DNA from 3 places in the Paenibacillus sp. FSL R5-0713 genome. Region 1 is predicted to be linked to each of the others. Evidence: riboswitches for the same ligand, from Rfam matches in the RefSeq annotation. Region 1 holds a riboswitch; each other region holds the start of a gene.
What was found. A riboswitch is a leader RNA that binds a small molecule or an ion and turns the genes downstream of it on or off. The one in region 1 is predicted to bind cyclic di-AMP.
Positions count from the first base shown of each region.

Region 2: it holds a riboswitch for cyclic di-AMP, as region 1 does, so the genes downstream of both, MKZ12_RS06995 (hypothetical protein) here and MKZ12_RS00530 (C40 family peptidase) in region 1, are expected to answer to the same signal.
Region 3: it holds a riboswitch for cyclic di-AMP, as region 1 does, so the genes downstream of both, MKZ12_RS10545 (C40 family peptidase) here and MKZ12_RS00530 (C40 family peptidase) in region 1, are expected to answer to the same signal.

Region 1 is NZ_CP150229.1:104,688-115,242, reverse strand. It holds gene MKZ12_RS00550 (PBP1A family penicillin-binding protein) at 1-1,164, shown strand, start outside; gene MKZ12_RS00545 (YwhD family protein) at 1,364-1,867, opposite strand; gene MKZ12_RS00540 (M1 family metallopeptidase) at 1,969-3,960, shown strand; gene MKZ12_RS00535 (hypothetical protein) at 3,971-4,822, shown strand; cyclic di-AMP (ydaO/yuaA leader) riboswitch at 5,068-5,205, shown strand; gene MKZ12_RS00530 (C40 family peptidase) at 5,245-5,679, shown strand; gene MKZ12_RS00525 (GNAT family protein) at 6,033-6,527, shown strand; gene MKZ12_RS00520 (cytochrome c) at 6,678-7,037, shown strand; gene rbsK (ribokinase) at 7,112-8,095, opposite strand; gene MKZ12_RS00510 (4a-hydroxytetrahydrobiopterin dehydratase) at 8,141-8,437, opposite strand; gene MKZ12_RS00505 (hypothetical protein) at 8,468-8,593, opposite strand; gene MKZ12_RS00500 (hypothetical protein) at 8,689-8,982, opposite strand; gene motA (flagellar motor stator protein MotA) at 9,217-10,017, shown strand; gene motB (flagellar motor protein MotB) at 10,004-10,555, shown strand, end outside.
Region 2 is NZ_CP150229.1:1,591,189-1,601,743, reverse strand. It holds gene MKZ12_RS07035 (VOC family protein) at 114-497, opposite strand; gene MKZ12_RS07030 (DUF6612 family protein) at 716-1,579, opposite strand; gene MKZ12_RS07025 (thiol-disulfide oxidoreductase DCC family protein) at 1,641-2,063, opposite strand; gene MKZ12_RS07020 (hypothetical protein) at 2,233-2,511, opposite strand; gene MKZ12_RS07015 (zinc ribbon domain-containing protein) at 2,611-2,856, opposite strand; gene MKZ12_RS07010 (organic hydroperoxide resistance protein) at 3,074-3,493, opposite strand; gene MKZ12_RS07005 (Nramp family divalent metal transporter) at 3,823-5,175, shown strand; gene MKZ12_RS07000 (HAD family hydrolase) at 5,311-5,994, opposite strand; gene MKZ12_RS06995 (hypothetical protein) at 6,324-6,722, opposite strand; cyclic di-AMP (ydaO/yuaA leader) riboswitch at 6,838-7,013, opposite strand; gene MKZ12_RS06990 (glutathione peroxidase) at 7,385-7,864, shown strand; tRNA gene MKZ12_RS06985 (tRNA-Leu) at 8,012-8,094, opposite strand; gene MKZ12_RS06980 (urease accessory UreF family protein) at 8,539-9,240, shown strand; gene MKZ12_RS06975 (XRE family transcriptional regulator) at 9,511-9,720, shown strand; gene MKZ12_RS06970 (hypothetical protein) at 9,748-10,383, shown strand; gene urtE (urea ABC transporter ATP-binding subunit UrtE) at 10,413-10,555, opposite strand, start outside.
Region 3 is NZ_CP150229.1:2,292,749-2,303,303, reverse strand. It holds gene MKZ12_RS10580 (hypothetical protein) at 1-501, shown strand, start outside; gene MKZ12_RS10575 (YqzE family protein) at 657-875, opposite strand; gene MKZ12_RS10570 (N-acetylmuramoyl-L-alanine amidase) at 1,070-1,813, shown strand; gene MKZ12_RS10565 (divergent polysaccharide deacetylase family protein) at 1,788-2,627, opposite strand; gene MKZ12_RS10560 (carbohydrate-binding protein) at 3,041-4,726, shown strand; tRNA gene MKZ12_RS10555 (tRNA-Leu) at 4,818-4,902, opposite strand; gene pelA (pectate lyase) at 5,066-6,028, opposite strand; cyclic di-AMP (ydaO/yuaA leader) riboswitch at 6,447-6,578, shown strand; gene MKZ12_RS10545 (C40 family peptidase) at 6,584-7,048, shown strand; gene MKZ12_RS10540 (carboxymuconolactone decarboxylase family protein) at 7,147-7,476, opposite strand; gene MKZ12_RS10535 (hypothetical protein) at 7,618-7,836, opposite strand; gene MKZ12_RS10530 (hypothetical protein) at 7,956-8,285, opposite strand; gene MKZ12_RS10525 (xanthine phosphoribosyltransferase) at 8,383-8,964, opposite strand; gene MKZ12_RS10520 (hypothetical protein) at 9,169-10,224, shown strand; gene MKZ12_RS10515 (glycosyltransferase family 4 protein) at 10,357-10,555, opposite strand, start outside.

The sequences.
Region 1 (10,555 bases):
CGTGTACAAAAAGCAGCGGAAGACGCGATAGCGAAGGGTATGGATGCCAAAAGTGAGCTGGAGACAGCTCTGGTGTCCATCGACCCTCGGACAGGCTACATTAAAGCCATGGTGGGCGGCAAGAATTACCGCACCAATCAGATTAACCATGTACTGGCGACAACGCGCCAGCCAGGTTCGGCGTTTAAACCTATTATGTATCTGGCTGCCCTGGAGTCCAAGCAACTCACCAGTGCATCCATATTTAATAGTGAACCTACCCTATTTCACTACGACAATGACCGTAAGACCTATAAACCCGGCAACTTCGGAGACAAGTATCTGGGTGAGATTGACCTTAGACAAGCGATCGCCGCTTCAGACAATATCTATGCGGTGAACACCATTATGCAGATCGGTCCTGAGCAGGTTGTGAGTATGGCAAAAAACCTCGGTATTACGAGCAACCTGAGCGCCGTACCTTCTCTCGCACTGGGAACGTCACCTGTCAGCCCGCTGGAGATGGCGTCGGCCTTTTCCGTCATTGCTGCTGGCGGACAACGGACGCCGCCTGTCGCCATTCTGCAAGTGACGGATGCAGCAGGACGTGTACTCTATGAATCGCCTCAAACCAAGGCTGAGACCGTTGTGGAACCTGCGGCAGCTTATGTACTAACTCGATTAATGGAAAGTGTATTCGAAAATGGAGGAACCGGTAACCGGGTATCTGCCACAATTAAACGTCCGGTAGCCGGAAAGACAGGCACAACCAACACGGATGCCTGGCTCGTTGGATTCACACCAGAACTTTCTACCGCCGTATGGGTTGGATATGACCAAGGCAAAGCCATATCGACTTCGGACGGCCGCCGCGCGGCACCAATCTTTGCCCAATTCACAGAGCAGGCGCTTGCGAGCGTACCACCCAAAATTTTCACTGTTCCTGATCACGTCGTAAGTGTCTATATCGACCCGGAATCCGGTAAGCTGGCAGGCAACGGTTGCGAAGAGAAACGACTGGAAGTTTTTATTGATGGCACTGAACCCACAGAGGTCTGCCACGGTACGACGGATGATTCGGATCCTGGAGAAGATGAGAAGACCCGTGAGGTACAGAATCAACAAGGCATACAGGAAGAGAAACATTCCTGGTGGGGAGATTTCAAACGTTGGTGGGTAGAATGACGCAAATGCACGATGACTTAGTTGCGTCACTCGTAACTTCTCGTTATATTGGGCATTTGGAAATTAACTTCGGATGAAAACTCATAATTATTCAGTTCGATGAATACAGATCATACACAAGCAAAAGACCCCAAACCGAACTTTACGGTCAAGGGTCCTTTTGCTTTTTTTGATTTTATACGGTGTTGAATGATTTGCCTTAAGCGAGTGCTTCTTTCAATTCATCCGGAGAAGCATTCCACCATTCTTCGTTGTGTGAGATCAACAGCTTCTTGAGTGCAGCCCGATCTTCCGGCCCCAGTTCATCCAGCATGAAACGGCGCTTCATGGCATAATCCATGCGATTCACATGTTCCGCCAGCAGTTTCCATCCGCGTCTCGCTTCTGTATCGATCCACATCTCACATGCTGTTGCTCCACCATACAACTGTCCCTCTTCCGTGCGATCCACAGCTACCCACACCAGCCATACTTGGCGACCGTTGGGTACATCCTCACGATTCGTCGAGAACTTGATATTGCGCTCCACTTTACTCTTCGCATGCATCGCACCAATATCAATTTTGGCTTCACCATTGTCAATAATGACCGGAGATAGGTTATTCAGATCAATGGAGCCTGCACCGAAGCCTTTATGCTTGCTCTTTGCACTAACGATATTCAAGGCAATCTGCTTTTTGCCGTTTTGCTCGTTTTGGTCCATGTTTATAGCCTCCAAGGGTTGATACAAATATTTTAACTAATAATCGGCCCATTGCAAACATATACATGCTGTAGATGCTTGTCAACGGGAGGTATTTATCGATGATTCCACGACGCGCCAAGAGCTGGCTCACCGCATCCCTGGCCCTGTGTGTGCTGGCCGGAGGGATATGGATCACTCTGGGTTATACTCACTCAACTCATTCCGAATTGCCAACACTTGCCCCGGAATCGGGCAAGCCTAAGGCAAAGTCCCCAACCCCAGCACCTCCAGAAAGTGTACAGACCCCTACTGCCGAAGTGTACAGCAACCGTGTTGTGGAATATCACATGGATGTAAAACTGGTCGAAGGGAACGTACTGGAAGGGACTCAGACGATTACTTGGACACATCCAGGTAAAAAAACCGTCAACGAGCTTTACTTTCATATGTATCCCAACGCCTTCTCTTCTGCTGACACCACCTTTATGAAGGAATCCGGCGGAAAGCTTCGGGGTGATGTCATGCCTACCAACGGTTATGGCTCCATGAATATTACCGAAATGAAAACGGAGGACGGGCTCTCTCTGCTGCACCGGATGCAGTATGTGCAACCAGATGACGGAAATATCAAGGACACCACCCTCATTAAAGTACGCTTACCCAAACCCGTCAAAGGCGGAGAAAGCATTACACTCCACACCCGCTTCCAAGTGAATCTGCCAAAGATTTTTGCCCGGATGGGAACTGCTGATGATTTTGTCATGGCAGGTCAATGGTTTCCCAAATTAAGTGCCTATGAACCTGTGGGCAGGCGCGGACGGACAACGGAAGGTTGGAATCTGCACCAATACCATGGCAATTCAGAGTTTTACGCCGACTTCGGTATATATAGTGTGCGTATTCGGGTGCCTGAAACATACAAAGTTGCCGCTACCGGATTTCCGACACAACAAGCCGTGGTGAAGAACGGAGAAAAAGTCTATCAATTCTATGCCGATGATGTGCATGATTTCGCCTGGGCAGCTTCACCGGATTTTGTCTACGCCGAGGAACCCTTCTCTGCACCCAATGTGCCTGGTGTACGAATCAAATTATATTTGGATCCTGCTCATCAGGATCTGAAGGAACGTTATTTCTACGCCGCGAAGGCCGCTCTATCCAATTATAGCAAATGGTTTGGCCCGTATCCTTATGCTACCTTATCCATCGTTGTTCCACCCAAAGCGGGGAACGGTGCTGGAGGTATGGAATACCCTACGCTGGTAACGGCCTTTGGAGCCGATGACACTACTCCAGGTTATGACCTGGAACGTACCGTAGTCCACGAGATCGGACACCAGTACTTCTACGGCATGGTTGCCAGCAACGAATTCGAGGAAGCCTGGCTGGATGAGGGGTTCACCTCTTATGCAGAAGACAAATTGATGGAGCAGGAATACGGATTGATTCCGAATCTGCCGGTACAATCGGGCCTGATTACGTCTCCTTCATCCTTAACACAAGAATCCTGGAAGTTCGATTCACAGAATGAGTATGCAGCCAATGTCTACACACGTGGCAAGCTTGTATTGCTTGGTATTGAACATCAAGTCGGCACAAAAAAGATGGAACGCATTCTCTCTACCTATGTGAAGAAGTACCGCTTCAAACATCCCACTTCGGCAGATTTTCAGAACGTTGTGGAACAAGTGACCCGCACGTCCTGGTCTGATTATTTTGACCAATACGTCTACGGTAATGGAATGGCTGACTTTGCTGTAGAGAAGATTCGTGTTACGCCTGTACAGAAAGACGGTCAAACATGGTACGAGTCATCCGTGACGATCGTCAAAAAAGGCAGTGATTACAACGCCGTTCCTGTTCGCATTGCTTTTGAAGACGGACATACCCTCACCAAGCAATGGGATGGCATAGAAGATCGAATTACCTATAAATTAACGCACACATCCCCCGTAGCCTGGGCCATGACCGATCCCCTGTACACGATCGTGCTGGAGAACCGCCATATGAACAATTTCCTAAAATCCGGACTGGATGAGCAGACGAAGTCCCGCTGGAGCATGAGTGTAACCAAACTAATAGAAGCCATATTCGGAGGTCTGTCATGGTGAGGTGGATACGGTGAAAGCGAAAATACGTGAAGGCTGGTTTCTCGTCCGTCAGCATATGTTCATTGCGGCACTCTTATTTCTTTATCAACTCATTTGGGGATATTTCTTCTATCGAATGGTACAATCGGCAGTCATCCCACTCCTCCTGCGCTATCCAGATTCTGATGCCGGGGAACTGAGTACACTTTTGTTCAAAATGGAAAGCCAACTTAACCTATCTACCCATCCGGAGGTTCATCGTTATCTATGGATTCTGGGGGGCATGCTGCTGGTTCGCATGTTGATCAGCCCCCTTATTCAGGCAGGACTGCTCTACTCACTTCAGCACTTTAATTCTACAGAAGAGCGCATCCCATTCGTCCGTGGAATCAAAAAACTGTGGAAACCGATGCTGCTGCTGCACACCATACGTACATTATTGATACTTCTGCCCGCCTACTGGCTCATACCGAAGCTCTACTCGATCCTCATGGACGGATTTCATTCCCTTCAATTACTTTTGCCTGGTATACCTTATGTTGCTGCCTGGATTGTATATGGATGGGTCATCCACCATGTCATGCTCTACATGCAGTTCGGTGTGTCGGCACCAGAAGGAGAAGGCGGGGCTCACGGCACCCTCAAAGCACTCTGGATTGCACTGCGTCATCTCATCGCCGTTATCGGCATTGCTCTCCTGCTGGGCGGAGTCCACTTACTCGTCTTTGGGGCATTCACTTCAGCCTCATGGTTATTAACGGGACTTACCGGACTTATACTACAACAGACGTATCCACTTGCCAGATGTCTATTGAGTCTGTGGAAAATATGCAGCCATTTCCGATTGTGGCAGTCCAAAGTATCCAAAGGTGAGAGCATTTAGTTTAAAAATTGTTACCATCACATGTTAAACTCATGGCCTGCTATGTACTTATAAATAGGCAAACCTCAACCTTTCCCCGTCAAAGGTCGAGGTTTTTTTTGCTAATTTTGTTGCTAAACGTTGCCAAAGACGTACTCCTCTGTTACAATAATCGCAGTGAGTTTTTAGTAACAACTTTGTAATCTTTACATTCATATTTGTAACTACTTAAAATTAAATCGTCATTTCTTGATTTCGCAGGTGCATAACTAGCATAGCCAAATTCCTGGCACCTGGGAAGCGGGGGAACCAGTTATGGGTGAATTGATCTTGCTACAGAGGGATCATAGGGGACCTTCAACCGAATCCTTAAGCTAACCTCGCAGGCGTTGGAAGGGGAATATCTCTTGTTCAAGAAGAAATTAACCGCAGCTGTACTTAGCATCACATTCGCATTATCGCTTGGTGCAGGTAGCGCATTCGCAGATTCAAAAATGGATAAAGTAATTGATTCAGCAATGGGAACTACATACAAAAGTGGGGGAACAACGCTTAACGGCTTTGACTGCTCCGGATTTACACGGTATGTATTCGACAAATTGGGTATTGATTTGGCACGCCAATCCAGTTCCCAATTCGACATGGGCGATTCCGTATCCCGCATGGAAATGAGAGCTGGCGATCTGGTATTCTTTAATACTACAGGTAAAGGCGTATCCCATGTAGGAATCTTTGTAGGGGATGGAAAGTTCGCACACTCTTCTTCTTCCAAAGGTGTTACGATCAGTGCATTGAGTGAAAGCTATTGGGCCAATCGTTATGTTGGCGCTAAACGGATTATGAGCACGGACGCGTATGAATCACTGGCCCTTGACTAGGGACAAGCTGAGCAACATGATACTGTAACCATGAACCATACTGTAACGAAGCAAGAAGCATAACAGAACCGCCCGGTACATTCTCCGCAGGAATGTATCCGGCGGTTTTTTTGTGCTTCCATCCTGATTCATATTGCAAGTTACGCTCGGGGCTATCCTACAACATCAACAGGCTCATTTTGTCCTCGTTCGTCCGTGCCCTTATGATGTTTTTACCCATCCTGTTATAATATAAACGGAATTACCGGAACTTTTGTTTCATATTTTTTCTGGTAAGAGAGACTTGCTAAATGAATATCTCTTTTGTAGAGTGGACAGAGAGTTCTGTTTCAAGGAAAGGAGCATGCAGGTGTATGAAGGAAGCCCCCGTAACGTTTCACGTTGTACCCATGCGAGAAGAACATGCGGAGCTCATCTGCAGTTGGCAGTATGATCCGCCTTACAATATCTACAGCTGGCTCCCCTGGGAGCAGATGAAAGCGCTGGAAGTGGAATTCGGAGATGCACAGCTGCGGCAGGAGCAATATGCGATTGTCCTGGATCAGAACGATCGTATATGTGGATTTGCTCAATACTTCCCACTTCAAGGGGTAACCCGGATTGGCCTCGGCATGCATCCAGAGCTGTGTGGTCAGGGGCAAGGGACAGCTTTTGTCACGGCCATTGTACAGGAAGCCATTCGCCGAAATCCGATGAATGAGATCGATCTGGAAGTGCTCACTTGGAATGCTCGTGCCATTCAAGTCTATCTAAAGAGTGGATTTGTCACCCAGGATACATACGAACGACAGACCCCAAGCGGCTTGAAGCCCTTTCACTGTATGGTTTATGAAGGGCCTCGTGATTAAAATCCATTGCAAAACAACCAAATTTGCGCCTTGTTATGTGATTAGTTCAAAAATTTCCCACAAAATGCTATGATGTCAGTACAGGTTCCGTTATAATGATATGGATAGTTTCAGGTTAGATGATCTTTCATTCTGGAGGGGACATAAGGGATGCACAAATGGATCATGAGCGGAGTATTTTTTGCAGCATGCGCTTTAGCTATTGTTTTAATGTTTACGCTTCCAGGGAAAGAAGAAGTGGCTGAAGAAGCCAAGCCTACCATGCCGGAAGTCACATTGGATGCCGGACAGGCTGAAGCACTGGTCAAAGCCAATTGTATCTCCTGTCACGGGGATCAGCTTCAGGGTGGCGTAGGACCTGCTCTAGCAAACATCGGCAGCCAGGATGATCTGGAGAAGATCTACACTACGATTGTCAAAGGTAAAGGTGGCGGTATGCCTTCCTTCAAGGGCAAACTGCAGGATGAAGAGATTGCCAATATCGCCATGTGGCTGTCAGAGAAGAAGTAATCTCTGCACACACATAACAAAGAGGCCCTTAATCCCCTTTTGGGAGAATAAGAGCCTCTTTGTTATGCTATTGATTAGGCATCTGCCGCATGCTCGGCCAGAAAGGCCTCCACTTCACGTGCGGACGGCATCCCGGACTGGGCGCCGAGCTTCGTCACGGATAACGCGGCCGCACCCATGGCAAAGCCTACGGCCGCGTCCAACGTCTCACCGCGCGCGAGGGCTACCGCCAACGCGCCGTTGAAGCAATCGCCAGCGCCGGTCGTATCGACGGCGCTTACGGCGTAGCCGGGCGCACGGCATGCGCCGGCACGCCCTGCCTGTACGCGGCCACCAGGCGCCGCCGCGTACACAGCCCCCTCGGGGCCGAGCGTCGTGACGACAGCGGCCCCGAGGGATGCGGCGAGCTCTGCGACCGCCGCATCCAGGTCTTCCGGCCGGAGATGATCCCGGCCGGTCAGCACGGCAAGCTCACTGCGGTTCGGCGTGACAACGTCCACGCACCGCAGGAGCTCCTGGGGCAGACCCGGCACCGCGGGAGCCGGGTTGAGCACCACCAGTGCGCTGCCTTCAGCCGCCAGTTGGGCGGCGCGGGTAACCGCTGGCAGCGGGATCTCCAGCTGTAGCAGCACCGCTGCGGCTGCAGTCAGGCTTTTTACCGTATCCGCTTCTTCCAGCATCTCAGGCACTACTTGCCCGTTCGCACCAGGAATAACGATAATCCGATTGTCTCCTCGAGAGAGCCAGATGGAAGCTGTCCCTGTAACCGTGTCTTCCAATCTGCGAACCTGCGAGACATCTGCACCACTTTCCGTCAGACTGTGCAGCAGACGTTCGCCAAAACTATCCGATCCCACCGCACCAATCATTGTGGTCTGTCCACCCAGACGCGCAGCAGCGACAGCTTGATTTGCACCTTTGCCGCCAGCGAGATAGTGGAGTTCCTCACCGCTCACTGTCTCTCCCTCTTCCGGAATCGTATCTGTCTTCACCACGAGATCCATATTGAGACTGCCTACGACAGCAATAAGAGGTTGTTCCTGATTATAGTCTGACATGTATGGGTTCACTCACTTCCGGCCGCGCGATAATAACCAACTTCGTTATTCCGACCTCATTTTGTCATAAGCTTCGTTGTACTGCCCTGCTTCCTTAATATCTACAGATGTAATACCGCCCGCATCCCATGACGTGAGACGCAGCGTAACCGTTGTATAGTCAATCGTAATAAAAGGATGATGATTGAACGCTTCCGAGATCGCAGCGACCTCATCCACAAATGCAATCCCTTTCATGTAGTTGGAGAACACAAATTTGCGTACAATCCACCGTCCCTCTTCCAGTTCCCAGCCTTCCAGCCTTCCCAGATGAGCTTCGACTTCCTCTTGCGAAAAAACCATGCGTTATCTTCCTCCCCATAGGATGGTACATTACAGACGTGCGTCCGTATAACCACCAACACCTTCGGTGCTATCGTCAGCAACCTCAAAGGCCAGGCTCATCGCCATGCGATCAGCCCATTTCACGAGTAACATCTTACCACGGACAAGCTTCAAAATCCAATCAACTTATATGGCGTAGAACCACTAACCATAAGGCTTTATGGAAAATTCCAGTTCCATTCATACACCTTAAAATGCATGTATATACACTAGATTAAAGGTACAAATGTTAACTCTTCTTCCCCGATCAGAATATGAATGCGGTGCTGTTCCTTATCATGGATGACCACGCCACTTCCAACCGGAATCACAGACTCTTCGCCCAGTGCATAGAACAAATCTTCCGCCAACGCCTCATCCACTTCAAGTTGCTCAGGTGCAGCGAGTCTCTCCCACTCTTCCGCGTCCATTTCAAAGAAAACATACCGATCCGGTATGCGTCCAATTGCCGTTGTCAGATCTGTCAAAATTCCTTCATAATCCCGTCCATGCTTTACGCCCATTGGCTTTTCACTCCTATTCGGCCCCTAAGGAGCGGATTTGATCTTATTATACCTGAAAATAGCCCTTAAAAAAAAAGGCCTTCTGGTCGATAAATACTATATATGACCGTTTGAACTGTTTTAGCAACCGCAAGGAATGCCTAACATTGAACGGATTGCGGCCAAAAATTCGTCCGGAAGCCCGAATACAGCCGCTTGAAAGGATTCAATTTTATCTCATGGATGAGGTGTATGATGAACATTTCAACGATTATTGGACTAGTTTTTGGGCTGGTCTCCCTTGTACTCGGTATGTTCCTGAAGGGTGCGCCCTTAATCAACCTGGTTAACAATCCGGCAGCCTACGTTATTATCTTTGTTGGTACGGCAGGAACCATTTTTATTGCATTTCCTATGTCAGAAGTTAAGAAAATCCCTAAGCTTTTCGCGATTATTTTCAAAAATCAAGTACTTATTGATCGAGTGTCTCTGATCGGCACGTTTATGGATTGGGCTTCCACTACCCGTCGTGAAGGTTTGCTTGCACTGGAATCAAAAGTAGAAGAGATTGACGATCAGTTCCTTCGTGGCGGTATGCGTATGATTATCGACGGCAACGATCAGGAATTTGTAAGTGATGTACTGATGGAAGATATTCATGCTACAGAGGAGCGCCACCGCGGCGGTGCCTTGATCTTCGCCCAGGCGGGGATGTACGCGCCAACGCTCGGGGTTCTCGGGGCCGTTGTAGGCCTCATCGCAGCACTTGCCGATCTCAGTGACATGGAGAAACTCTCCCATGCGATTGCGGCAGCATTTATCGCAACACTCCTTGGTATATTTAGTGGTTACGTGTTATGGCACCCGATGTCTAACAAACTGAAGCGGATGTCCAAGCAAGAAATGGAGATCAAGCTGATGATGGTTGAAGGGTTGTTATCCATACAATCTGGTGTATCCACCATTGCCATCAATCAAAAGTTATCCGTATTCCTGACACCTTCCGAACGCAAACAACTGGAAGAGAAGGAGGGATCATCAGGTGAAAAAGGCTAAAAAGCACGAACCACATGAAGAACATATAGACGAGAGCTGGTTGCTTCCCTATTCTGACTTGATGACCTTGTTACTTGCCCTGTTTATCACGTTGTTCTCCATGAGTTCACTCGATGCGGCCAAGTTCGAGCAGATGGCTTCCGCACTAAGCAGTGCATTGAATGGAGGCTCTGGTATTCTGGATCATACGTCCATGAATCCGGATACGCCAGGTGTTGACTTGGGTAAGAACAAACAGGAACCTACAGAAATCACTAAAAAAACACCAGCTCAGATTACGGATGCACAAATGGCTCAAAAAGAGCAGGAAGATCTGGAGAAGCTCAAGAAACGGCTTGACCAGTATATCTCGAAGAACGGCCTTTCGGACCAGCTGAACACCAAGCTGAATCAGTCTGAATTGAAAATCACCATCAGTGATAACGCCCTGTTCTCCTCAGGCCGAGCAGATGTGAAGCCTGAATCACGATCCCTGGCCAAAGCCATTTCAAGCATGCTGCAAGAATTTCCTGAATACGAAGTGGTTGTATCCGGTCAT
Region 2 (10,555 bases), 1.5 Mb from region 1:
AACCGCATGAATATGCAGTATATGGACGGTGCTTCCGTCACGTGCTATGAATGTATGGATAATATAGCATACAATTTCTGGTGGAGCAAGGGATTAATTCTAACCCTTCATCCTTAGGATTCATAGGGTGAATCGAACTCAATAATGTTACGGTCGGGATCAAGTACAAAAATCTGCGCGAATCCCGCTACACTATCAGGTCTGGCTTCGTACTCAATTCCCTGCTGCTCCAGCCAAGCGATAGTCCCTGAATAACTGGTCACCCAGATCGCAAAGTGGCCGTCCGTTGTATCAATCCCAGCCTCACGTAACGTGTGACCCTCCGGGTGCTGTAACAGATGAAGCTGCTGGCTACCGATGGCATACCATGTACCTGTGGAGCGAAAAGCCGGACGTTCAATCTCCTGCATTCCCAGTAACCCCGAATAGAATTTTTTCGCGACTTCCAGATCTCGTACAGCCAGACTAACATGGTGAATGTGTGCATATTCGATCATCTTTTGTCTCCCCTCTCTGCTTCATTATGACTATACTATAACACCTTGACGCCTGAACATATTCTCTTTTAAAAAGAAAAACACCCCTGCTTGAATCCGGTGAACCTCGTGGCTCACACAGATCTAATTCAGAGGTGCGCGTAAACGGTACACAAGGATGTACGTCCATCGCTTCTTATGTTCTTCAGCATTTCATTTGGGCAGTTGTGCCAGCCAATTTACTTCGCGCTATCCAATGCTTCTTGTGGAATCTTGATCTCTTCCACTTGATCATGGTTGGAGAATGTACTGGTCATCTTCATGTCCATCGTCATTTTCTGTTCATTCTGTTCCATCTCCATGACCATGGCTACATCTGTACCTGCCGGCAAATACGTTTCTTTGTTGATCATGTATTTCATCTTCATGCTGGTGATATTCATCTGATCCAGCATCGCTTGCATCTGGGCATCCGAGCCGTTTTGCTCCATTACGGATTTGGCCAACTCTTTTACATTATCACCGGATACGTCAGCGTTAATCACATAATTGTCGCCTTCTTCGGTTACTTCAGTATCTTCTTGGATCTTTTTGAATTGCTCCAATTCACCTTCCGGATTCATGCTTGCTTTCATCTGCTCAATTAATGCAGCAGTTTGAGCTTCAGGAATCGCAACCCATTGGTCCCCAACTTGGGAGTAGATTTTATCCGAAGTGATATACTGCTTCACGTTCTGGGCTTCCTGTCCCGACATTTCCATTTTCATCTCTTGATAGATCATCATTGGATCTTTGATAATATCCATCTTGAGCGATGTTTTAACCTGTTGATCCTGGGACTGTTCACCCGCATCCAGTTTCAGATTCTGATCAATGTTTGCTTCAGTTGTGAAGCTTTTCATTTCTTTCGTTGCTGCATTGGTTTTGGTAATCAGTTCGTCCAAAGTAGGGATCTTTGTTTCCTGCTCTGCAGGTGTATTGCCCTCGTTGGATGTTTCGTTGTTAGTGGCTGGCGGCGTTGCTGTATTATCTGTGTCGTTACCGCATGCTGCCAAGCTTACTGCTAATAATGCCCCGATAAATAATGTAGTCCACTTCTTCAAGTTGTTGTCCTCCCAAATTAGATATGATCTGTAGTCATTACCCAATTATTTCCGTTATTAATCATAAAAATCGATCTTTGATCTCCGGGGTAGGCAACATGCATGCTTCATCCTTGCCAAACCAGCGATAACGGTTGCGAGCAACCCAGTTATAGACTGCATTGCGAATAAATTTCGGTACAATAATGAACACATATAACAATGGATAAGGAAACTTCAGACCTTTAGCCAATCGCAGTGCGGCCGTTGAACGTGTATAGTATTTTCCATTCTCAATCAGAACAAAAGTATCCATACTGTCTGTCGACAGGTTACCCTTTACCAGCAGTTCCTTGGCCACATCCGATTGGAGCGAAGCAAAATGATATTTCCCTTCCGGGTCACGTTTGATAATCCATTTGGTTAAGCCCTGGCAGAAGTGACAGACGCCATCCACCAGTACGATGGGATGTCCCTGATGCACATCCGTTTGATTTGCTGTCATATTGGCTGCCTCCTATTGTTGCGGTTAGAGTAACTTACCCAATCTGAGCAATCTTGTTTCCTAATTCTAAAAATATTACTGAAAACCGCTCTTTTTGAACACGCATTGTTAGGAAGTATAAAGAAAAAGAGCGCAGGCATTGTGCCCACGCTCGTATCTTGTCCGACAATTACTCAGCAATTGCCTTTTCCATCCATTGGTCATCGATCATTTGTTGATGCAGGTCACTTGCCCACTGGTCCATACATTTGCAAATGAAATCTTTGCGACATACTGGACAAGGCGTTTTCTGCAGACGGCTGATATTGGTCATCTTCCATTCCGGAGAACGGGAGTAGAATACACGGCATTTTGTACCGTCTACCAAATTCATTTTGAATTCGTACAATCCGTCTTCCTTGTTACCATAAGCTAGTTCTAAATCTGCAATACGCGGTCTATAAGACATGGATATCACCTGTTTAATTCAAATTTGGTTCATGCAATGACACTACTCAGTACTAAGTTATATTAAAGAAAATTCAGTTCAATGTCAACTCGCGCATGTCTACCCGCCAAACAGAATATCCAGAATCGTCCCTACCTGCCCTTGTTTTTTACCTTTCAAAACATCCGGATCAAATACTTCAACATAGCCGCAGGAAGCACAAGCCACGAACAGGTAGTGGTTATGCTGTATATCGAACATCTTGCTCAGGCCTGCTCCTGACATGGAAACTTCCTTAATGTTACAATCCGTGCCCCTGCATTTTGTACATACAAATCGGCGCTCGATCATCTCTTCAATACTCATCTTCGTTCCCCCTTTATGGAATGTGTAGCATGAAGTGGGAGTGCAATTATGTAAAAAGTACGCGATTGGACATCTGATCTCCTGCATCCTGCCCTTATATTATAATCAACACAAAACCCTGCCGATGGCCAGCAGGGCTTTGTACTCAAACGAACGAACATCAGGTATCTGGGATACCCTGCTCTATATGTCCCCCTTTGATTGGGGGAGTCAGATCTTAGACTACGTTTAATACAACATCAATATTGCCACGTGTCGCTTTGGAATATGGACAGAAATCATGTGCCTTGCGAGCCAGATCTTCTGCTTGACTGTGGTCCACACCAGGCATACTCACGTCCAAGCGAACAGATAACTGGAAACCGTCATCCGCAGGGTCTTTACCAATGGATACGTTACTTGTAACGACCACATCCTCCAATTTCACGCCTGCTTTGCGCGCTACATTGGCAAGGGCACTTTCATAACATGCTCCATATCCAGCGGCGAAGAGCTGTTCAGGGTTGGTACCTTCACCACCGGAACCTCCAAGCTCTTTGGGCATTTTCAGATCATGTTTAAGCATGCCATCCGAAGAAGTGACCGAACCTGTACGTCCACCTTTAACTGTCGCTACTGCTGTATATAAAGCTTCCATTCAGAATCTCTCCCTTATCCGTATAGTTTTAAATGCCTTCAATTCAATTTAAACTTCTGGCTCAATTTGAAACGCATTTTATATCTTTATCAGCTTTTACATCTTTATTATTTTCATGCATCTTATCCACATATCTGTATTTTTTCCGGGGTTGGGTAATATACAAAAGAGCATTTTCAAATTAGAACATATTTTTTGTGTTAATACATAAAAGTTGCACTAGACAAAAATTATTGAAGGAGTACAATGTAACAATAAACATAAAAATTTAGATATATCTTGAGCGGTTCGTCCCGCATCACTATTCCAAAGAGTCAGGTGATAAACGTATGAGTAAAAAAAATCCATTCAACGCTCCTTCAAGTGAATCATTGTCTACTGCAGGCATAGCCCCTTCACTCGGAGAAGCACATAGTTCCATGAAAGTACCGCAGAATGCGGCATGGTGGAAGAAATTTCTCGCTTTTGTAGGGCCAGGGTATCTCGTGGCCGTAGGTTACATGGACCCCGGCAACTGGGCAACAGATATCGCAGGCGGATCGCAGTTCGGGTATACTTTGTTATCCGTCATCTTACTCTCGAACATGATGGCCGTTGTACTTCAATCGTTGGCAGGAAAGCTTGGCATCGTCACTGGACGGGATCTGGCCCAAGCCTGCCGCGAACGCTTCAGCATGCCCGTTGTCGTCATGTTATGGATTCTGTGTGAACTGGCCATTGCAGCTACCGATCTGGCTGAGGTCATCGGTTCTGCCATCGCATTAAAGCTCTTATTTAACATTCCCATGTTGTACGGAGTTATCATCACCGCCGTTGATGTACTCCTGATTCTTGTACTGCAAAACAAAGGCTTCCGCGCCTTGGAAACACTCGTCATCGTGCTGATGGCCACCATTGCCCTCTGCTTCGGGATTGACCTGTTCCTGGCAAAACCGGATATGGGCGGTGTTCTCCATGGTTTTGTCCCAAATGTGGAGATCCTGCAGAACCCTGCCATGCTCTATATTGCCATTGGTATTATAGGAGCAACCGTGATGCCGCATAATCTGTATCTGCATTCTTCCATTGTGCAGACGCGTCAGATCGAACAGACACCACAGGGCAAAAAAGAAGCGATTCGTTATTCGACCATGGACTCTACAATCGCGCTAACACTCGCCTTGTTCATCAATGCGGCCATCCTGATTGTATCAGCTGCTGTATTCCATAGTGCCGGCATGACGCAGGTTGCCGAGATCTCCGATGCCTACCACTTGCTCACCCCCCTATTAGGGACTACAATCGCAAGTATCCTGTTCGGTGTGGCGCTGTTAGCATCAGGCCAGAATTCTACCCTTACAGGTACACTCGCAGGGCAGATTGTTATGGAAGGTTTCCTCAACATTCGGATTCCGGCTTGGCTGCGCAGACTGGTCACACGTCTGATCGCCATCATCCCGGCAGTAATTGTCACAGCAATTGCAGGAGAACACGGCACAGAAGAACTGCTCATTTTGAGTCAGGTTGTACTGTCTCTTCAATTACCTTTTGCGGTAATCCCTCTGGTCATGTTCACGAGTGATAAAAAAAGCATGGGTGCATTCGCTAACAAATTGTGGCTCAAAATCATCTCATGGGTCATTGCCGCAATTATCGTTGTGCTGAATGTATATCTGATCATTCAGACGATCCGGTTATTCTAATCTCGTCATATCGACTAAACATCAAAAAGGCTGATCAACTCCGGTATTCAATACCAAGTTGATCAGCCTTTATTATTGCAGTACAGCGAGGTGTTTCTTTTTGTAGTAAAACTCCGAGCTCTAACAAATAATCATCTATTCCTGATCCGGCACCAGTAAAGGCAGGAGTTCATCCAATGAATCCACAGTCCAATCCGCACGTTCGTCATCCGATCGGTCTGGCTGGAATCTTCCGTACCCCTGCATAATTCGAATCGTACGCATGCCCAGCTTCCGGGCAGGAATGATATCGTTATCAATCCGATCCCCGATCATGACGGCTTCCTCCGGTGCACAACCCGCCTGTTTCAGGGCTACAGCGTACAGCTCTGGATCTGGCTTGGACACCCCTTCTTCAGCCGAGCATGCCAGAACATCAACATACTTTCGCAGTCCGTAACTCTCCAGTCTTTCTTCCGTTCCAGGACTCTGATTGGCGATAATGCCAATGCGATAATACCGCGACAACTGCTGAAGAACGGAATCCGCTGAAGGAAAAGGTCGTTCAAGATCTTTTTTAAACTTCAGCTTGTCCTGAATCTGTTTCTGATGTCCTTCATCTTCAATGAATGTGCGAATTGCCACTCTCATGGGCCATTGTTCATATTTCTGATAACAGTTCGCGAACAATTCACGTACCGCCTCAATCTTCACCGGATACCCCAAAGCACCGGCTTCGCGAACGAACTGTCCGATAATATCATCAACGGGGTCCCATTCATCCACTAGCGTATCTCCAACATCAAAAAACAACCACTTCAATCCACCCACATCCGGCACGCCAATTCCTCCTTGTAAGCCACAGGCAATCTAAAAGTTCGTGTTCAAAAAGTCTGGTTTTCAGTATCGAGAAGATGGAATGAAGCTAGAAATGGAGTAGCGGAGCGTAGGGAAAACTACGTGAGCAACGGACATTTCGGCTGAATTTCATATTCGATGCTGATGATGCCGCTAGGCATCCTTCGTAATCAAAAGCGGACTTTTTGAACTACCTTTAAAACCATAAAAAAGAAGACTCACCATCATGCACGAGTCTCCTCAAATTTCCGTTTATCGATACATTCAATTATAACAGGCACCTTACACCTGAGCAATCTCAAGCTATGACATTACCCATTGAGGAGAAAGCCGACTTCCCCATTGAGTGAATATACAATCCGGTCTGCACCCATTCCCCGATAGATCCCCTTCGGATGGCTTTGCTCCGTAATGACGCATAGGGATTTTGATGTCCACGATCGACAGATCTGTAAATAACGACAGGTCAGATTCAGGCTGTTCTCGAAAATAAACACGTTACCAACGCTTGCCTGCGGCAAAAACCATTTTTGAGCTGCAGCCGTATTCATGCGAATGACATGTTCTACTCCGATTCTACGGAGTCTGCGCTCTTCCCCTGCACTGTTGGTTAGAACGGCAAACGGCATTTTTTTGTACATCAGCAATTTGATAAATTTGCGTCCTGCTTCATTAGGAGCAGTCACTAAGATCATCTCAGTATCCATCATTCGTTCCTCCCTTGGCGTGAAAAGACAACAAAAAAGAAGCGTGGGGGACCAAGGCCTCCCGAACGCTTCTTAAAGAATCCATGGCGAAAACGCCATGAACCAGCGTACGGCTTGTTGCCTCTCCCTTTAACGCTTACGAGGTTAGCTGACGGATTCGGGCGCGAGAGTCGCCCTATTTCCGGCTGTCACCGGAAAATTCACCCCTTGAATGCCTACTGTCCTGGACAGCGCATTCCGTTGGTTCCCCCGTTTCCCATTCATGAATGAATGGAAACTCAGCGATTAAAACATCGTTCGTATATCTTAAGTTAAGATCGAGCGATATTATCGTTTGTTTCGTTTTTCAGGTACAATTTAGTTTTAAATTGAAATTACGATATGAATCATACACCCGTGCCATGGCAGTGTAAAGTCCGGACAGATCACCGAATCGGCAGATTTTCGCCATTATTCATATATAATAACGCTTACAATACGGTTATACGCTATCCACCTCGTCAAGGCTATCTAATTCTCACTCTGGCGTAAATCACTTCGCAATTCATTCACGCATTCTGCACAACTTGCCAGTTTTGATTCTTTTAACATCATATTAGTTTTGCATTATTTAATTGTAACCAATATAATGAAAGGTATCAGATGATATCATGGAGGCGATTGAGATGACAGTCTACGATTACAAAGTGAATACCCTTCGCGGTCAAGAAGTTGAAATGTCCGACTACCGTGATAAAGTGTTACTGATTGTGAATACGGCAAGCTCATGCGGACTTACACCTCAATTCAAAGGTCTGCAAGAACTGCAAGACAAGTTCCAGGATGCGCCATTTGAAGTCCTTGGATTTCCAAGCAACCAGTTTGCCCAGGAAAAAGGTTCTTCCGACGATATCGCGGAGTTCTGTCAGATGAATTATGGCGTGAGCTTCCCTATGTTTGAGAAAATTGATGTGAATGGCTCAAGTGCTCACCCGCTCTTCCAACACCTTAGCAAAGAAGCACCCGGCCTGCTCGGCTCCAAAGCAATCAAATGGAATTTCACCAAATTCCTTGTGGATCAGAACGGACAGGTAGTTAAACGTTATGCTCCCAAAACAACACCTGACAAGATTGAAGAAGATATCAAGAACTTACTGCAAAAATAGTACATCGGCCACCCTTAGCCGGAAGGTAGAGCACCATTACCCCCGGTAATGGATGGCCTTTTTTCAACTTCTGGTACCAGACTGTTCAAAAAGGCAAAAAAAGAAGCTTTCCATTAATGGAAAGCTTCTTCTTCATCGTTCATATGATGCGGTCGAGAGGACTCGAACCTCCACGGGCATACGCCCACTACCCCCTCAAGATAGCGTGTCTGCCATTCCACCACGACCGCATGTCGTAAATAATCGGCAACAGAATTGATTATACAGGGTTCTGAAATAAAAGTAAAGTATTTTTTAAACCTTCTTTTTTAGCTAGGCATTTTCCTCAAAAAACGCATATTCTCGTCATGTTTACCCATGAAGTGCATATTATTAGATTTGATCCCCTCTTTTTCGGTAAGAGCCGATCTTGTTGATTCATTTATATATAGTCCTTTCTTATATATAGTCCTCCCTGCACTTCGTCACATAAATAACATAATAAGTTATATAAAATGACACAAATATTAAATATCAGAATCTATTCATTAAATTTAACGGATACTATTGACAAAAAGCGGACGTTTATGGGATGATAACTATCATATAATTCGGATTTTCAAACATAAAGTTAGCAAAAAGGAATATAAATGTCATTTAACATGACATTTAACGAACACAGGAGGCGAATGATTGTGAACCGTGGGAATAAGCTGCTCGATTATGTCAAACTGCTTGATTCCTCTATTCAGGTTGGAGGGTTTACCCATTCCTTCGGCATGGATATCCATATCAGGGAGGGTACCATTCGTAATGCTGAAGATCTCGAATCATTCATGCGTTGTCAGTTGCATCCCAGCATTGTTCGTCTTGAAGGCATGGCCATCAAAGGCATCTATACCGCAGCAGATCACAAGGATACATGGCGGATAGCTCTGATCGATAAACTGGTCCATGTTCAGCGAACTCCTGGAGATCTCAGAGAACAAGCTGCCGCCATGGGAAAACGATTGATCAGACTGGCACGCGCTCTGCACCCCTGGATTGATTTTAGCCAGCTCGAACAGATCTTCGCCAAATATGATTCGGTTGGCTGCCTCTCCACTGTTCACGCCTGGATTAACCACCACCTCGACATCCCGGTCGAGGAAGCGGTCCTTGGTTACCTGCATTCAGCCATGAATGCCTGCATAACCGAAGCCTCCAAAGTCATTCCCCTGAATAACGATATAACCAAAGATCTGATGGTACGCCTGGCCACAGATCTGGAGACTGAATGGAATACCGTAAGCGCCTCGGCTGCGGATGGACTGGCACAGCCAACCTCGATGTCCATGAAATCATTTTTCCCCAGTTTCCATATGCTTGGAGCTGGACTTCATGCCTACAGAGCCTAGTCCTCTTGCTCCACAAACCCGCCCCCTTCCCTTCATCAAACAAACTAAAAAACACGCCGGCAACCTCCTTGCCGACGTGTTTTTTGTCATTTTATTTGTTTATTTAACGTATTTACGCCATTTAACATCACAAAATACACTTTTTTCCGTCTTTTTTAATTGTTAGATGACGGATTTACGTATATAATGAAATATACAGCTCGCATTTCTATATATTCTACATGAAGAAAGGGCGACTGAATACTACATTCTAACCAGGGGTGAACCCTTTTGAACAAGAACAAGAAAAAACCAGTCACTCCGTTCGGATGGGCCATCAAACGACGGCTAACCGAACTACAAATGGACCAGAAGGCCTTTTGCGAACAGCACGGCATCCCACCCTACCGTTTATCCAATCTCATTCACGGCACACGCAAAGCAACCCGATTCAGGCACATGGTCGCTGATATTTTGGATATTCCAGATGAACTGAGATAAGATTTCTGTCAAAGGAGGGTCCCATCCATGAGACATGTTACATCCGATCTGGAGAGACTGTCGTTCCAGTCCATACGTCACCAACTCATCATCGTTGATCATAATTGGATCATTCACAGTTGTAACCGCGCCTGGCAACAGGGGCTCGGCCAATCACCACCATACCCGGATGCGAATATTAATCATGCACATTACCTGCATCTGACGGAAGCCTGGGCAATACGAAGCAAGAACACAAACACGGCACTTGTCGCACAGAATTTGAAAGAACGCGGAATACCCTTTAATCGAAATCATACATATGATATCTGCGTGTATACTGTATACAACGAAGAGAGGTGGTTTCGCGTGGAACTCACCCCTCTGTCTCACACGAATACAATTCTGGATACCGATCTAGCTTTGATTGCACACATGGATATTACCGAACAGAGGAAGACAGAACACCAATTGAAGAAGGCATTGTCTGAAGTGCGCACATTGCGTGGACTGCTGCCTATTTGCGCTGTCTGCAAACAAATCAAGGACGAAGAGGAACAGTGGACCTCCGTTGAGAATTATCTGGAGAAGCATACCCACGCCGAATTCACCCATGATATCTGTCCTGAATGCATCCGGCGGTTATATCCGAAATACTCGAATATCCTGGACAAGCGTTCCTGAAACCTAACTACTCAACACGCTAATTAACACTACACGGACAGATGATGTTCAAACTGCGACATATCCAGTTCCTGCGGTGTCCCATGCAGGGTGATGGTGCCTTTGTCCATGATATAGATATAATCGGCGGCACTCCTTACAAAATCAATACTTTGCTCCACCAGCAGAACAG
Region 3 (10,555 bases), 2.2 Mb from region 1:
CTTCATCGTGGTTATGCTCTTCCCCTGCTGGCTTATTGGAAAGTGGAACAACCCAACCATCCTGCACTTTATATTGATGCTACGAATGGTGATGTATTACCCTCCGAGTTACTGAAGCTGTTGGAGGCTGATTCCAAACAGGTTTCTGCGATCATAACTAAGTTATCCATAGCTCCATCGGGCACAGTCGATCCAATTCATTTGCGTCCCGTCTTCAATCCGGCTGACAATCTGTTGTGGATGACATCCAAGCCTATTGCTGCCAATCGGGCACGAGAGGTGATACAACACGGGGAGGATCAAGAAATTGTTTTCTCAGCAGATGATCGCAACGTCGTATACGGTGGTCCTCTACCCGTCAGCGGGTATCAGCTGTGGCATACAGAACAGGAAACAGAGTCCATTCTATATGTAGCGCTTGGTGGAAAAACATCCATTCAACGCTTTGTGCCTTTGAGCACATTACAACAAGACGGTCAGTTTTACATCTTGAAGCCTTAACTGTCAGCTAACTCTACAGAGCATTCAAATAACGTTAGAACAATTAAATATCTACAACAAATAAGACGCCTTCCCATGTAATAAAGGGATTGCGTCTTTTGGTTTCTCAACAAGGCGTGTCTTTAAGCTCACTGAGTGAAATAGGTGTGCTACAGTTATCCTTTGCCTGAAGAACTTCGTTTATGAGACGGTGTATCCAATTCCTTTTCCTTTTTCCCCACCCACAGGGATACAGCGAAGGGAATCATACCAAACCATTTCATCGCCCACGGCTCTTTCCTTTTGGCACGGTCTTTCCGCTCATCCTTCGGCGTATCGATATAATGAACAAACCGCTGCGTAATGTATTTTACCAATTCATCACTTTTGGCCATAACATCTGCCTCCTTCGCTCCTGCACATTCGCGGAGCTTACGATAGTTCTATTGTGTGCAGGATGTGTACTGGTTAAACATTTTTTTGTTGAAAAGGGTATGAAAAACCTCAGAATGCACAGTCTAATGCCAAAGGTATCCAGACAGCCATGAATCTGCATCCGATACCTATTTCATGAAGGAGTGTGTATCCCATGTATAAGCTGCTGACCGCTTCGGTAGCCTTGTTAATCAGCTTCTATTGCCTTACCATGCTGCCCCATGTCGCTTATGGAAAAGCAGCCCCGTCCCAGAACAGTCCATCCATGCTGCCTGTGACCGATGGAGATGCTTATCGCTCAAGTCATCATGCCTTTGCAGCACCAGTTATCCTGCTCGATGTAGGCCATGGCGGTATTGACGGCGGTACGTCAGCCCAGGGTGTGCTGGAAAAAGATATCAACCTCGCCATTAGCCAAAAAGTCTATCTCCTGCTTCGCAGCAAAGGTTATGCCGTTATCATCAATCGACTTGGTGATTACGCCCTTAGTGACGACAACCGCTGGCTGAACAGCCGCTCGCGTCATACCAGAGATCTTGCCCAACGTAAGAGCCTTAGCGAAGAAGTAAGTACGGATATCGTGGTCAGCATCCATGCGAACTGGAGTCCCCGATCGTCTGCACACGGCCCCGTGGTATTGCACCAGAAGGAAGGCAGAAGCTATCTGTTAGCCCAATCCATCCAGGACGCCATGAACCAATTGTTCAAAACGGAGCACGGAGTCGTGTGGGGCAAGCCCTTTTATTTATTGAATTACGTGAAGCAGCCAGCCGTCATCGTCGAAACCGGATTTTTGAGCAATGCCGAAGACCGGACCAGAATGAGTGACCCCGCAGAGCAAAAACGAATCGCAGAGTCTATTGCGAGCGGCATTATTTATTATCTGTCGGTAGTGTAGGGGTAGCGTGCCAGTTCCACACTTCGCGCACAAGATCGCCAATACCTACAAACTCAACCTGACCCTGCAGACGGGAAACGGATTCACGAACTACAGCTGATGTGTTCATCCCGCTATGTCCGACATGACCAATAACAACACAGGTCTCCTTGTCGATTGCACGACGAGCTGCCAGATCCATTTGCTTGCGAATGTGTTGCTTGGAGTTCTGATCATCCAGGAAAATGTCATTACCTACAGGTGGCATGTTTTTGGATATGGCCAGTTCCCCCACCACGGAGCGAAAGTTCGTACGGCTGTCTACAAAGAATAGGCCCCGCTCCTTGCATACATCGAGCACAATGGACATGATGCGTTTGTCCGAAGTAATTTTGGAACCCATATGATTGTTCATGCCAATTGCGTAGGGCACATCATCAATCGCTTTTTCCACGCGTGAGCGGACTTCCGCATCTGTCAGATTGGATGTGATTGCACCCGGGCCCAGCCATTCAGGTCTTCCTTTCTTGGGTTCCATGGGCATGTGCACAATCACATCCATCCCCTTTTCATGTGCAGCTATCGCATCTTTCTTCGTTGTTGGCAAAAAAGGCATGACTGCTACCGTAAGTTTAATTGGCATTGCCAAGATCTCTGCGGTACCTTTCATGTCGTTACCAACATCATCGATGATAATCGCTAATCGTTTATGATTCGATGTGGACTCTGAAGCTGCCGCTGTTGGCCCTCCTGCCGATATCCCTGCGCAAATTACTATCAACAATACCATGCAACCTGCAATGAATCGAAAATGCTTTCTATTTTCCATCATCATGACTCCCTCCCCGTAAGTTTCTGTGATTTCATTGTTTGATAATGAAGGGGGGAATATGTAAGCCAATGCCTTCCTTAATCACAATATCCCCACCACTGGAGACCTGTATCTTCAGGGAACCACGCCATCTCCCCGTTTTCACCTTTACAATCAGACAAGAAATGTCATTGAAGTGCTAAAAAAAGAGATTAATTAGAAAAAATACTGTAATTTGTCAGGTTTTCAGTTTGGCAATTATTTAGTAGAATCAACAAATGAAAGAAGTTAATGTGTTTCATTTCTTTCCTATACTTTTTGGAAGGGGGTTTTGAAAGGGTTTACATAAAATAAATGCCAGACTATCAGCTCTTTTTATTTCCCTGGTCACGGTTTTTCTAACTAACCATTTACCATTATCGAGGAGGATGAAAGTAGTGAAATTCAAATTCAAAAAAACGATCAATGTTTTATTGGCCTGTTTAACAGCACTACCCCTGATGTTAACCCCGACACAAGTTTCGGCGGCAAGTGATGCCAATATTAATTTATCCTCGGAAAAACAACTGATCAAGGGCTTTGGCGGTATTAACCTTCCCGCCTGGATTGGTGATCTGACTCCCGCTCAACGTGAGACTGCTTTTGGTAATGACCAGAATCAGTTAGGCTTTTCAATTCTGAGGATCTACGTCGATCCAGATTCCAATAACTGGTATCGTGAAGTTGCCACAGCGAAACGGGCTATTGAGAAGGGAGCTATCGTATTCGCCTCCCCATGGAATCCTCCGAGCAGCATGGTGGAAACGTTCAACCGTAATGGAGATACCAATGCCAAACGTTTGAAATACGACAAATATGCCGCATATGCGCAACATCTGAATGACTTTGTAACCTATATGAAAAATAACGGCGTAGATCTGTATGCCATTTCTGTGCAAAATGAACCGGATTACGCGCATGACTGGACCTGGTGGACTCCACAAGAAATTCTTCGTTTCATGAAAGAAAATGCCGGGTCCATTCAAGGTACCAAAGTCATGGCACCTGAATCCTTCCAGTACTTAAAGAACATATCCGATCCAATCCTGAATGATCCGCAGGCACTTGCCAACATGGACATTCTGGGAGCACACACGTACGGAACCCAGATTTCGAATTTTGCCTACCCTCTCTTTAAGCAAAAAGGAGCCGGTAAAGAACTGTGGATGACTGAGGTGTATGTTCCAAACAGTGACAACAACTCAGCAGACCGCTGGCCTGAAGCACTGGAGGTTTCCTATCACATGCACAATGCCATGGTGGAAGGTGATTTCCAGGCCTATGTGTGGTGGTACATCCGCAGACAGTATGGTCCGATGAAAGAAGATGGTACCATAAGCAAACGCGGATATAATATGGCCCATTTCTCCAAATTTGTACGTCCTGGCTACCTGCGAGTCGATGCAACGAAAAATCCGGATACGAACACATTTGTCTCAGCCTATAAAGGGGATAATAAAGTAGTCGTCGTGGCAATTAACCGTGGAACTTCGGCCACAAGCCAAAAATTCGTTCTGCAGAATGGTAATGCCTCCACGGTGTCCTCATGGGTTACGGACAGCAGTCGCAACCTGGCAAGCGGGGCCTCGCTTACCGTATCCAATGGAGCCTTCACCGCACAACTCCCCGCTCAGAGCGTAACAACATTTGTTGCCAACATTACTGGTGGGAATAACGGCGGAAATACAGGCAGCGGCACTACTTATGAAGCAGAGACCGGAACAACACTTACGGAAGCTGCCATTGAAACGATCTACCCCGGTTACACAGGCTCCGGGTATGTCAACTTCAATGCAATGACTGGTTCAGCCATTCAATGGAACGCTATTAACAATACGATTACTGGCACCAAAAATGTAAAGTTTCGTTATGCGCTGGAAAGTGGAACACGTAACCTCGACATTTTTGTTAACGGAACCAAAGTTATCAGCAATGAGCCCTTTCCAGCAACGGGAAGCTGGTCCACTTGGGTTGAAAAAACAATACAAGTTCCCATGAACACCGGGACCAATACCTTGAAAGTGGTTACAACGGGAACGGAAGGACCGAATATTGACAGCATTAATGTTACCGCAGCACAATAAAACATTCCGTATGGTTGATGTTAGGATAATATCAAAAAATGCAAACAAAAAAGACTCCTCATGCGTTAGCTTGAGGAGTCTTTTTATTCGATGCGGTCGAGAGGACTCGAACCTCCACGGGGGGTTAGCCCACACGGACCTGAACCGTGCGCGTCTGCCAATTCCGCCACGACCGCATATTATATCTCCGTGATTAATCTCGGCGACAAGAAATAATATATCATGCCCAATCTATCATGTCAACACTGAAAATAATAACATGAAAGCCCGAACCAGACATGCTTGTCCATTCGGGCTTTACCTTCAACTAATCATTTGGTTCATCAAAAAGGAGTCATACTACAGCTTGGAAGGCCAATTGCCATACCAGGCATAACCGCCTCTTCTTTCTTTATCAATGTCACTCAATTTGTATTTAACTACCCCGTCTCGTCCAATGAAAATGGGTCTATCCGTTCCTATTTCATAGAAGCGTGCCCAGATCGGTGCTGCTTTGGAATCAGCGATAATCTTGCTATCACCATTTGCCCTTTCATACTTGTAACCCGTAATTTTCACCTTGTTAAACCAGTCCTCTGCTCCTTTAATGGATGCGGTAATTTTAGCGGTAGCAGGCCTTGTTTTCAGAAATTTAACAATCGTTACACTCTCTCCAGCTGTCAGCGATGGTACTTCGTAGATTCTTGCGCTCGCTGGTTTAAGGGAACTGGAATCATGTTGTTGTCCCCATGCTGTAAGCTTCCCGCCTGAGACGACCTGAGTATTCAGAATCGCCTCCACACCTTTGGCAACTGAATTTTTACTGCGATTAGCAAGTGTACTGTCGATAAATGAGAAATCACCTTTGCGTGTTGCTACTTCATCGAGCATGATCATTACATTAATCATTGCATCATCATTGTAGGTAATATGCTTGTGATATCCAGAGCTTTGGTAGACTTGTGGCCATCCGCCGTTTGAATACTGCATATTGATCAAAAAGTTGATTCCTTTAATTGCAGCTGTGGAGTAGCGTGGATCATTCGTCTTTTTAAATTCCTTCGCCAATCTTCTAATTTCTGAATATGTAGCCTTGTTGTCAATCGTGGACTTCGCCCACTCTCCACTTGTTTGTTTATAATCTTTTCTCCAACCTCCATCCGGCAGTTGGTTCTTCAAAATATCTGAAATACTCGCTGTAGTACCCGATGCATCAGCAGCAGATACCGTCCCTACAGGGAGAACTGCGATTCCAACTGTTGAGAACACCATAGCGCATGCCAGGACAAAAGTAATTATTTTCTTTGCTTTCAAATGTAACACTCTCCCATGTTCATTGTAATAACATCCACAATTCTACCTTACCTATAACGCCCGTCCTTAAACCTCCTTAATTTAAATATATAACATAATAAAATCTATTTTTATCCAATATGTGGATTGGATAATCAGATGATATGCAAAAAATCAATTATTGTCAATATATGCAACTTAATGAATATAATCTCTCAAATTCTACATAACGGATAGTTCTTTTAACTCATGACAAACTTATTTATTTATCCAATTTCGTCTCAAACGAATCAATAATGACGTTTTTGTCATCAATGATACCCAAACTTGACGCCTTCTTTCATATAAAATCGTTAATTCCGCTAACATTGAGGTATTACGAAGGGGTTTAAAAGGGTTTGACAATTACGCATTTATGCAATATAGTTTCAAATAGTTACAAAAACTTAATTATTCATTGCCGAGTTTCAGGTTTGAAAACGGGGGAACCATTTTGGGTGAATTATTCTTATACATAGGAAATATAGGGAACCTTCTACCGAACCCTTAGCTAACTCCGTAGGCATCGAAGGGAGAACATTGATTTTGAAAAAACTGATTATCTCCATTTTTGGAGCGGCTGTACTATTTACATCCGGGGCAACAAGCACAGAGGCAAGCAGTATTAACTCCGTAGTGAACAACATGACAGGTATTCCTTACAAGTGGGGTGGCACGACTCTGGCCGGGTTCGACTGTTCCGGGTTTATGAGATATATTTTCAATAAATACAGCATTGAATTGCCACGTACTTCGCAACAGCAAGCCAAAGCAGGTACTCCAGTAGCCAAGAGCAATGTTCGGACAGGTGATCTGGTGTTCTTTAACACAACAGGCAAAGGCATTTCACATACAGGTGTTTATATCGGCGGCGGACAATTTGCACATGCATCCAGCAGCAAAGGGGTAAGCATCACCAAAATGAGCAATCCTTATTTCAATGATCGTTACGTAACAGCACGTCGGGTAACTGGACAGTTTATGTACGATAAAATGTTAGGGAAAATGTAGGGATAATATCAAAGAGGAGGCTCCGGATCAACCGGAACCTCCTCTTTTGTTTGATTTCCTCTTTAGGAGGACAGTCCTTGGACTACCTCCATCTACACTTAATGCAGCGCCTTCTGCACTCGCATCGCGCCCTGGGACAGGGCATGTCCGCCTCCTACAGCTCCAGCCACAGCAACGGTCTCCATAATCTCCTGATCTGTAGCGCCCTTGGCACGTGCTTCTTCTACATGATAGAAGGTACATACCTCATTGTTGGCGAACAAGCCAATACCAAGCGCGATGAGCTGTTTGGTCTTCGCATCAATCGCCCCAGGTTGGAAGCATTCTCCGGTAAACTCATGATACGACTTCACCACACCTGGCAGCACATCACTTAATGCTCCAATCTGATCCTTGTAGGCATGAACTTTATCATTCATCAATGTCATGTCTTGCAGCACACCCTCTCGGCTATAGTTACAGAATTTCTTCACTGTACCTATCTTCTCTCCCGAGTGAGTCAATTATGCCAAGAAATCATGGTAATTCCAAACATTTGTACGCTCATACTTCTGACATAATGATCGTTGTTACTCACCAAGTGGACTTTGCCGGGGTTCGCTGAACAACTGATAGCGGTAACCACGATCCAACTTGACGACACGTCGATTCTGACGACGGATAAGTACCTGCTCGCCATCCCAGGCAACGACAATCCCGGTTACATCGTTCGATTCGAGCTCGTCCCGTACTACTCTGACTTTCTCACCTGACAGACGCAGGGCGTCCAATTCTGTATCACTAATCATGTTCATGGCTCCTATATTCCAAATTTATTTACAAAAAGAGACCTAAATGAAAAGTCATTTAGGTCTCACGTGACTGTATTGGACTGTCATGTCATTCGAAATTATGTCCCGACTGAAAGTTACCGCTGCGCGTGCTCTTTGCTGTCGTTCTTCTCGAACCAAAAATCAAGCACTTTGGCGGACATCACACGTTCTTCAAGGTACTCCACTTGATGCGGTGTAAATTGTTCTTTCCAAGAGAAGGACAACTCTTCGCATAAGCCTACAATCGTCAGTAATTCTGACCAGGCAACATAGCGTTTGTACCAGAAAAATTGAGGATGTTCAATCATATAGGGATAAAGGTCATCGAATTCCGTATGTTTACAATCCAGGGCACGTTCAAAATGAACTTTCGATTCCGCCAGCTTATCATTAAAGAATTGTTCTGTTGCCGGTTGGTTCCCCATGGTGTTGCCTCCTCTCCCTAACATAACCCCATTATAAATGAAATTAGCGGCCATGCAAAGGCATAGTTCAAAAAATAGGCCCTATTCCTTTAAAATGTCACATTTCGTTATCGTCAAATTGTACCGTCCCATCGTTCAGGGAACGAATGCGTACCAAGGCTTCCACCGGAATCCCCTGTTCACGAATCGTTCGTGCCCCTGCCTGGAAACATTTCTCTACCACAACACCGAATCCGACGAGTTCCGCACCGGAACGCTCAATGATTTTGATGACGCCACGAGCGGCATCTCCATTGGCAATAATATCATCAATGAACAAAATACGGTCATTCTCATGAATAAACTCGCGAGATACCATAATGTCAGTTACAATTCCTTTGGTAAAGGACGGTACGCGTTCACAGTAAGCATCAGGATCAGCTAGAAGTGTTTTTTTGCGACGGGCGAATACAAGTGGCACCCCAAGTTCATAGGCCGCGGCAAACGCAACCGGAATCCCTGAGGATTCTACTGTGATTACACGGGTCACTCCACTTTCACGAAAACGGGCAGCGAATTCACGCCCCATCTCCATCGTTAATGCAGGATCAATCTGGTGGTTCAACAGACCATCCAGCTTCAATACTTGATCCGAGATGACAACACCCTCTTGTAAAATTCGTTGTTTCAATAATTCCATGATTTGACCTCCCAAGCCTATCCTATGAGGTAAAAGTATCATATATCTATCTATAAGTTCAAGCGAAATTGCCTGGACGCTGTCCTTCAGACGCGATTCAAGCCAAAGCTCATGATCGATTGTCATGACTTTCGTGGGTCAAGCATACCTTGTACCATGGTACCCGCATGTCCAAACTATACAGGGTCCTGAGAGGGGAAACACATGAAACAGGCATTTCGGGTGCTGCAGATCGCATTTACATACATCGGAACGGTTGTCGGAGCCGGCTTCGCTACAGGGCAGGAAATTTTGCAGTTTTTTACCCAGTATGGCAAATGGGCCACCGTCACCATAGGCTTATCCACCATGCTCTTTGTCTGGTTAGGTACCAAAATGATGCTGATCGCCCACGATACCGGATCCCGCTCTTATGAGGATCTGAACAAACATTTATTCGGCCACAAGGCGGGCAAATGGATCACTTGGGTGACCCTTCTCATTCTCATTGGCGTGAACAGTGTCATGCTTGCCGGAGCAGGTTCCGTTTTTGTCGAACATCTCGGTTTGCATTATCAGACCGGTCTAATCGTCACACTTGTAGGGACATATCTGCTTCTCGGTCGGGGCATCCAAGCTATCCTTCAAATGAATAGCATTGTCGTGCCTATGATGCTCCTGTTATCTCTGCTCATGATCACAAGTACCATCCATCATCCGGGAGCTTCCCGATTCATCACACTGACGACAGACTCAAATCCTATTCAAGTATGGCTGTCTCCACTGTTGTACACTTCATTTAATCTGGCGTTAGCTCAAGCTGTTCTGGTGCCTGTAGGGAACCAGATTCGTAGTCGGAATGTGCTGAAGTGGGGCGGAGTATTGGGTGGAATTGGCGTAGGTTTCATGCTAATGGCAGCCCATTTTGCCATGTCGGCACAGATGCCCGGCATCATCCAATTCGAAATTCCGATGGGCAGCATCGCCTTTCAACTTGGATGGGCAGTACAATCTGTATATGTATCCCTTATTTTTATGGAAATATTCAGTACGTTTGTTGCGGATATCTATGGCATGACCTTGCAACTCAGACAACATATACGCGTTCATCCCCGTTTCATTACATTAACCATTATGCTGCTCTGTTACTCACTCAGTCAGTTTGGATTCAGTTCTCTGCTATCTATCCTTTACCCTATCTTCGGAAGTATGGCACTGTTCTGGGCAGCCAAATTGGTATTAAACCGCTGGGGTACATTTCGTGGACGCAAAAATATATAAACATGCTTATGTACTTCATGAATATGTGCATACGTTTGCTTCATAACCACAATTCATCACTCATGCGCACACCTTTTGCATGAAAAAAAAGCCGCTGTTTAGCACAGCGGCTCGCACTTTTTGTTCTCTCTTTTAGGTCTTGCTGGGAAACTGTAGATACATCTTCTTCAGCTCATTGACTGATCTGCCGAGCGAGTAATGTGTTTTGGCTTTTTCACATGCTGAACGGGCAAGTTCATAACGATAAGCCGGATCCAGCATCACCTTTTCAAGCGCTTCAGCCAGTGCAGAAGGATCTTCTGCCGGTACAAGCAACCCATTGCTACCATTC